2 linked regions of the Longimicrobium sp. genome follow. Each later gene encodes a partner of the first gene's protein in a complex. Links are inferred from orthologs where the notes say so. Each region holds a gene or a part of one and is shown in the gene's direction. Other genes may lie near its edges. The genes, in order: cdaA and glmM.

Region 1 (3,302 bases):
CGATCTGTGGTACAATCGTCAGGGTTCGCCGGGGCCGCTCCATCGGGATGACATTTGCGCGTTGGCGGGTGCGGTGCGGGTGTGGTTGACGCTCCGGGATGCGCTGTCGCGCCGCCGGTCGGGGCTTCGCCTGCCCCTCGGGCGCAGTTGGGCTTGCACCGGAGCCTGGGCGCGCCCGACCGCTCGAGCCACATGAATGCGTGCAGTCCGCGCAGGCGGACATCGTGTGTTTGTTGCAGCAAATTCATTCGCCCGTGCCAGGTCGCGGCCTCGGCATCCAAGGATGACGCCCACGCCACGAAGGTCCGGCCTTCTAATGTGCCGCGCGCTTGCCTTGGCGGTTTTGCGTTCGATACTTTCGGCCCCATGGGTATCTCCAGCGCACGTCTCGATCTGCCGCGTTTGCCGACCGTCTCCCATGACGTGTGGGCGATCCGCGGGCGGGTGCTTTCGCTGGACCGGCCGCTGGTGATGGGCATTCTGAACGTCACTCCGGACAGCTTCAGCGACGGCGGACGGTTCCTGAATCCTGCCCGCGCGGTGGAGCAGGCGCGGCGGATGGCGGAGGACGGCGCGGACCTGCTCGACGTCGGCGGCGAGTCTACCCGGCCCGGTGCCCCCGCCGTCTCCGCGGACGAAGAGGCGGCGCGCGTCGTGCCTGTGCTGCGGGCCATCAAGGACGCGCTCGCCATCCCCGTCTCCGTGGATACGCGCAAGGCTGAGGTGGCGCGGGAGGCGCTGGAGTGCGGCGCGCACATCATCAACGACGTGTCGGGGCTGGGCGATGCGCGGATGGCCGGCGTCCTCGCTCCCTCCGGCGCCGGGCTGGTGCTGATGCACATGCGCGGCACGCCCGAAACCATGCAGCGGATGACGGACTACGGCGACGTGGTGGACGACGTGGCGGCGGAGTTGGGGCAGGCGCTGGAGCGTGCGGACCGGGCCGGGATCGCGCGCGAGCGGATCGTGGTGGACCCGGGGATCGGGTTCGCCAAGACCGCGGAGCAGAACCTGGAGCTGATCGCCGGGTTGGCGCGTCTGGAGCGGCGGCTGGGCCGCCCCGTTCTGCTCGGCGCATCGCGCAAGTCGTTCATCGGCGCGCTCCTCGGCGGCGTTCCGGCGGACGCGCGCGACCCGGGGAGCGTCGGCGCGTGTGTGGCCGGGCTGGCGCGGGGCGCGCGCATCTTCCGCGTGCACGACGTACGCTCCACCCGCCACGCGCTGGACGTGGCGCACGCGGTGCTGCGGCTTTCGGCGGAGGGCCCGTGAACGTCCTGGTGGAGCGTTTCGGCTTCCTGGCGCCGGACTGGAAGGACCTCCTCGAGATCCTGGTGGTCGCCGTCGTCGTCTACCGCGTGCTGCGGGTGCTGGCGGGGACGAGGGCCATCCAGATGCTCATGGGCATCTTCGCCGTCGTGGCCACCTACGGCGCCGCGCGGGTGCTGAACCTGTCGCTGCTGGAGTACCTGCTGGAGCGCGTCTTCGAGTTCGGCGTGATCGCCGCGCTCATCGTCTTTCAGCCCGAACTCCGCAGCGCCCTCGCCCAGTTGGGGCAGAACCGGCTCCTGCGCGTGTTCTCGCGGCTGGAGCAGATGCAGGTGGCGGAAGAGGTGTCGCAGGCGGTGGAAGAGATGTCGCGCGGCAAGGTGGGCGCCATCATCGCCGTGGAGCGCGAGGTGGGACTGGGCGAGTACCTGGAGTCGGGCACCGCCCTGCAGGCCCGCGTTTCCGACGCGCTCCTGCTGAACATCTTCACGCCCTACTCGCTCCTCCACGACGGCGCGGCGGTCATTCGCGGGGACCAGATCGTGGCGGCGGGCGTCATCCTGCCGCTCACCCAGTCCGTGCTGGACGATCGCACGTTGGGGACGCGCCACCGCGCCGCCCTGGGCCTTTCCGAAGAGACGGACGCGATGGTCGTGGTGGTGTCCGAAGAGACGGGCGCGATCTCCCTGGCCCACGGCGGCCGCCTTCATCGCCACCTGACGCCCGACCAGTTGGAGAAGATGCTGAACGAAGGCGCGCCCGGCGGCGTGGAGCGGCGCGGCGTCCTCACCGGCGACTGATCCCGCCTCGCGCGCCGGACGTCCGCATGACTTCTCTCCCACGCACCTGCCTGCTGCTCCTGGCGGCGCTCGTGCTCCTCGGCACGCTTGGGACGCGCGCCGCAGCGCAGGCCACGCCCGACACATCCGCGGGAAAGACGTTCGTCATCGTGCACGGCGCGTGGGGCGGGGGATGGGCGTGGAAGCGTGTGGATTCGCTGCTGACGGCGCGCGGCCACACCGTCTATCGGCCGACGCTCACGGGGCTGGGCGAGCGCGTGCACCTGGGCTCGCCCGAGGTGGGGCTGGGCACGCACGTGCGCGACGTCGTCAACACGCTGGTCTACGAGGACCTGCGCGGCGTCATCCTCGTCGGCCACAGCTACGGCGGGATGGTGATCACCGGCGTGGCGGACCAGATGCCGGATCGCATCAGCTACCTGGTGTACCTGGACGCGTACCTGCCGGAGCACGGCGAGAGCGTGCTGAGCCTCAACGCACCCCTGCGCGACTCTACGCTAGCGAGCTGGACTCGCTTCGGGATGATCGTGCCGCCCTGGCTGGAGCCGGCGCGCGACCCGCCATGGGACGTTCCCCATCCGTACCGCAGCTTCGCCGATCCGCTGCTGCTCGCCCATCCACCCGGCCGCGGCCTCCGCGCCACGTACATTCTGACGATGGAGCCCGGCAAGCAGACGGACTCATTCTCGATGTACGCGGACCGCGCCCGCGCACGCGGCTGGACCGTGCTGCAGATGCCGGCCGGCCACAATCCCCACACCACCGCCCCGGGCGAACTGGCGGACCTGTTGCACCGGCTGATGGGGCAGTAAGTACGTGCTCCGGGCATCTCGAGAGGAGGCAGGCCATTCTTGGCGCCGTGCGTTCGTCCGCATCCGGGTTGACCCTTGCTGCACGCGAGATTAGATTTGCGTTCGGAAAACGTTCGGTTTTGGGAACCCTGAGGGGGGAGGCGAGGGCTATGGCGACCGCTCATGACGTCGCGGCTTACATTCTTACCAAGCGACGCCCGCTCTCCGCGATGAAGCTTCAGAAGCTGGTGTACTACTCGCAGGCTTGGTCTACCGTTTGGGATGATCGCAAACTCTTCGACGAACGCATCGAGGCGTGGGCGAACGGCCCCGTTGTCCCTGACCTGTACCAGCTTCACCGGGGACAATTCGAAATCCGAGAGTGGCCTCGTGGCGACCCTGGCGCCCTGAACGACGAAGAGCGGGCGACCGTTGACGCGGTGGT
Region 2 (3,160 bases), on another replicon or contig:
TGGCTTCGCCCCGGCGGCACGCGGCCCACGGGGCGGGTGATGGTGGGGCTGGCGGTGGGGTTCGCGGGGATGGTGATCCTGGTGGGCCCCTCGGAGCTGGCTGGCGCCGGCGCGGTGGATTTCGGCGGGGCGGCGCTGGTGCTGTGCGGCTCGCTCGCCTGGTCCATCGGCTCCATCTACGCCCGCGGAGCCACGCTCCCGGCCAACGCGTTCGTCGCGACGGGGATGGAAATGCTGTGCGGCGGCGCGCTGCTGCTGGTGGCGGGCGCCGCGCGGGGCGAGCTGGCGGGGCTGAACCCGGCGGCGTTCACCGGCCGGTCGCTGGCGGCCTTCGCCTACCTGGTGGTGTTCGGCTCGCTGGTGGGCTTCACCGCGTACATCTGGCTGCTGGGCGTCAGCTCGCCGGCGCGGGTTTCCACCTACGCCTACGTGAACCCGGTCGTGGCCGTGTTCCTGGGATGGTTGATTGCGGGCGAGGCGCTGACCCCGCGGGTGCTGATCGCCGCGGCGGTGATCGTGGCGGCGGTGGCGGTGATCACCACCGGCCCGCGGCCGCAGTCCGAGCCGGGAGCGCTGGCCGACGCGCCGGGCTCGAAGGCTGCTTCCAGGCGCCGCCGCCAGGCTGCTTGACGGCATTGTACGCGGGCGTGACATTGGCGCCCCCGCCGGGGACCCCCCGGCGATCCTGACGACGTAACCGCAGACCCGGGCTGCCCGTGATCGATACCTCCAACCTGATGGTGAGCGTTTCCGGCGTGCGGGGGCGCGTGGCCGAGGGGCTGACGCCCGAAGTGATCGCCCGCTTCGCCGCGGCGTTCGGCGCGTACGCCATCAAGCGCGGCCCCGGCAAGACGGTGGTCCTGGGCCGCGACTCGCGCGTGTCGGGCCCCATGTTCGCGCGGGCGGCCACGGCGGGGCTGCAGTCGGTGGGATGCGACGTGGTGGACGTGGGCATCGCGCCTACGCCCACGGTGCAGCTGGCGGTGGAAGACCTGAAGGCGGCGGGCGGACTGGCGGTGACGGCCAGCCACAACCCCATCGAGTGGAACGCGCTGAAGTTCATCGGCCCAACGGGGATGTTCCTGGACGCCGAAGAAGGCGCGGAGATGCGCGCCTTCCTGGAGGGCGACATCCCCCGGGCCATCTGGAGCGACCTGGGCGGCTACAGCCAGGACGAGGGCGCGGTGGAGCGCCACCTGGAGCGCATCCTCGAGGTTCCCTTCGTAGACGTGGATCTCATCCGTTCGAAGAACTTCCACGTGGCGCTGGACTGCGTGCGCGGCGCGGGCGGCCGCATCTTTCCCCAGCTGCTGGAGGCGCTGGGGTGCCGGGTGAGCGCCATCAACATGGAAACGGACGGCCTCTTTCCGCGCGAGCCGGAGCCCGTGGCCGAGAACCTGGGCGAGTTGGAGGCGCTGGTGCGGTCCAGCGGCGCCGACCTGGGGCTGGCGACGGACCCCGACGTGGACCGCCTGTCGCTGGTCTCGGGGGAGGGAAGCGCCATCGGCGAGGACTACACGCTGGCGCTGGCCTCCATGCTGGTGCTGCGCCACCGCCCGGGGCCGCTGGTGACCAACCTGTCGACTAGCCGGGTGATGGACGACGTGGCGGAGCGCGCGGGCGTTCCGCTCGTCCGCGCGGCGGTGGGCGAGATCAACGTGGCGCGCCGGATGCAAGCGGAGAACGCGACCATCGGCGGCGAGGGCAACGGCGGGGTGATCCTTCCCGACGTGCACCTGACGCGCGACGCGCCGGTGGCGGCCGCGCTGGTCCTTCAGCTGCTGGCGGAAACGGGCAAGCCCCTTCACGCGCTGGCGGCGGAGATCGGGCGGTACGAGATCGTCAAGGAAAAGGTGCCGCGCCCCGCGCAGCCGCTGGATGCAGTCTACGACGCGCTGGCGGCCCGCTTTCCCGAGGCGCACGCCGACCGGCAGGACGGGCTGCGGCTTTCGTGGGCCGCGGAAAAGCGCTGGGCGCACCTGCGCCCCTCGGGAACGGAGCCCATCGTGCGCATCATCTGCGAGGCGCCCACGCGGGCGGATGCCTCGGCGCTGGTGGAAACGCTGCGGGCGGCGCTTCCCTGAACGGCGGGTCACGACGGTTACTGCGGTACGAAGGCAACGGAAGTCGGGGCGATGGATGACGGTCGAGGGTGGATGATCGTCAGGCAGCGAACCCGAAATCACACACGCGCGACCTGAAGAGCCATGTGCGGAATCGTCGGATACATCGGTGAGCAGCAGGTTACCCCCATGCTCATCCAGGGGCTGAAGCGGCTGGAGTACCGCGGCTACGACTCGGCCGGGATCGTGGTGTCGAACAACGGCCACCTGGAAGTGCGCAAGGAGGCCGGCAAGATCGCCGAGCTGGAGAAGCTGCTGGTGCAGGAGCCGGCCGAGGGGTGGTACGGCATCGGCCACACGCGCTGGGCCACGCACGGCCCCCCCACCACCAGGAACGCCCACCCGCACCTGTCGGAAAAGGGCGACTTCGCCGTGGTGCACAACGGCATCATCGAGAACGCCGGGACGCTGCGGAAGGTGCTGCAGGAGCGCGGGCACGTGTTCAGCTCCGAGACCGACACCGAGGTGCTGGTGCACCTGATCGAGGAGATCTACAACTCCGGCACCGGCCGCGCGGGCGAGTCGCTGGAGCGCGCCGTGGAAATCGCGCTCACCCAGGTGGAGGGCACCTACGGCATCGCCGTGGTCTCGACGCGCGACCCCGGCAAGATCGTCGCGGCCCGGCTGGGGAGCCCCCTGCTGATCGGCGTGGGCGAGAACGGCGAAACGTTCGTGGCCAGCGACGCGGCGGCGGTGATCGCCCACACGCGCGACGTCATCTACCTGGACGACGGCGACATGGCCACCATCACCAAGTCCGGCTACGTGGTCCATCGCCCAAAGCAGGGCCCGGTAGACCGCCCCGTGAACCGCGTGGACTGGGACCTGAGCGAGGTGGAGCGCGGCGGCTATGCGCACTTCATGCTCAAGGAGATCACCGAGCAGCCCACCACCCTGCGTGAAACCATGCGCGGGCGCCTGCTGGAGGAAGAGGGCGCGGTGAAGCTGGGCGGCTTGACGGGGATGGATGACGAGCTTCGCCAGGCGCAGCGCGTGGTGATCCTGGGGTGCGGCACCAGCTGGCACAGCGGGGTGAT

What was found.
Region 2: the proteins of cdaA (region 1) and glmM are in contact, whole or in part, in a crystal structure (PDB 7OJS), measured with the Bacillus subtilis proteins. The link is inferred for Longimicrobium sp. from one-to-one orthologs.

The regions. Positions count from the first base shown.
Region 1 is NZ_DATBNB010000444.1:4,018-7,319, reverse strand. The notes cover bases 177-3,165. They hold cdaA (diadenylate cyclase CdaA), read left to right. Parts: upstream 177-1,265; coding sequence 1,266-2,066; downstream 2,067-3,165. Other genes in these bases: VIB55_RS12145 (Panacea domain-containing protein), read left to right, coding at 3,088-3,165; VIB55_RS12150 (alpha/beta hydrolase), read left to right, coding at 2,093-2,878; folP (dihydropteroate synthase), read left to right, coding at 403-1,269. Outside these bases: more of VIB55_RS12145, read left to right, coding at 3,166-3,302. UniProt on the Bacillus subtilis protein: One of 3 paralogous diadenylate cyclases (DAC) in this bacteria, catalyzing the condensation of 2 ATP molecules into cyclic di-AMP (c-di-AMP). Upon expression in E.coli leads to c-di-AMP synthesis.
Region 2 is NZ_DATBNB010000322.1:2,927-6,086, reverse strand. The notes cover bases 54-2,900. They hold glmM (phosphoglucosamine mutase), read left to right. Parts: upstream 54-716; coding sequence 717-2,084; downstream 2,085-2,900. Other genes in these bases: glmS (glutamine--fructose-6-phosphate transaminase (isomerizing)), read left to right, coding at 2,208-2,900; yedA (drug/metabolite exporter YedA), read left to right, coding at 54-630. In the rest of the region: more of yedA, read left to right, coding at 1-53; more of glmS, read left to right, coding at 2,901-3,160. UniProt on the Bacillus subtilis protein: Catalyzes the conversion of glucosamine-6-phosphate to glucosamine-1-phosphate. Glucosamine-1-phosphate is used for cell wall biosynthesis.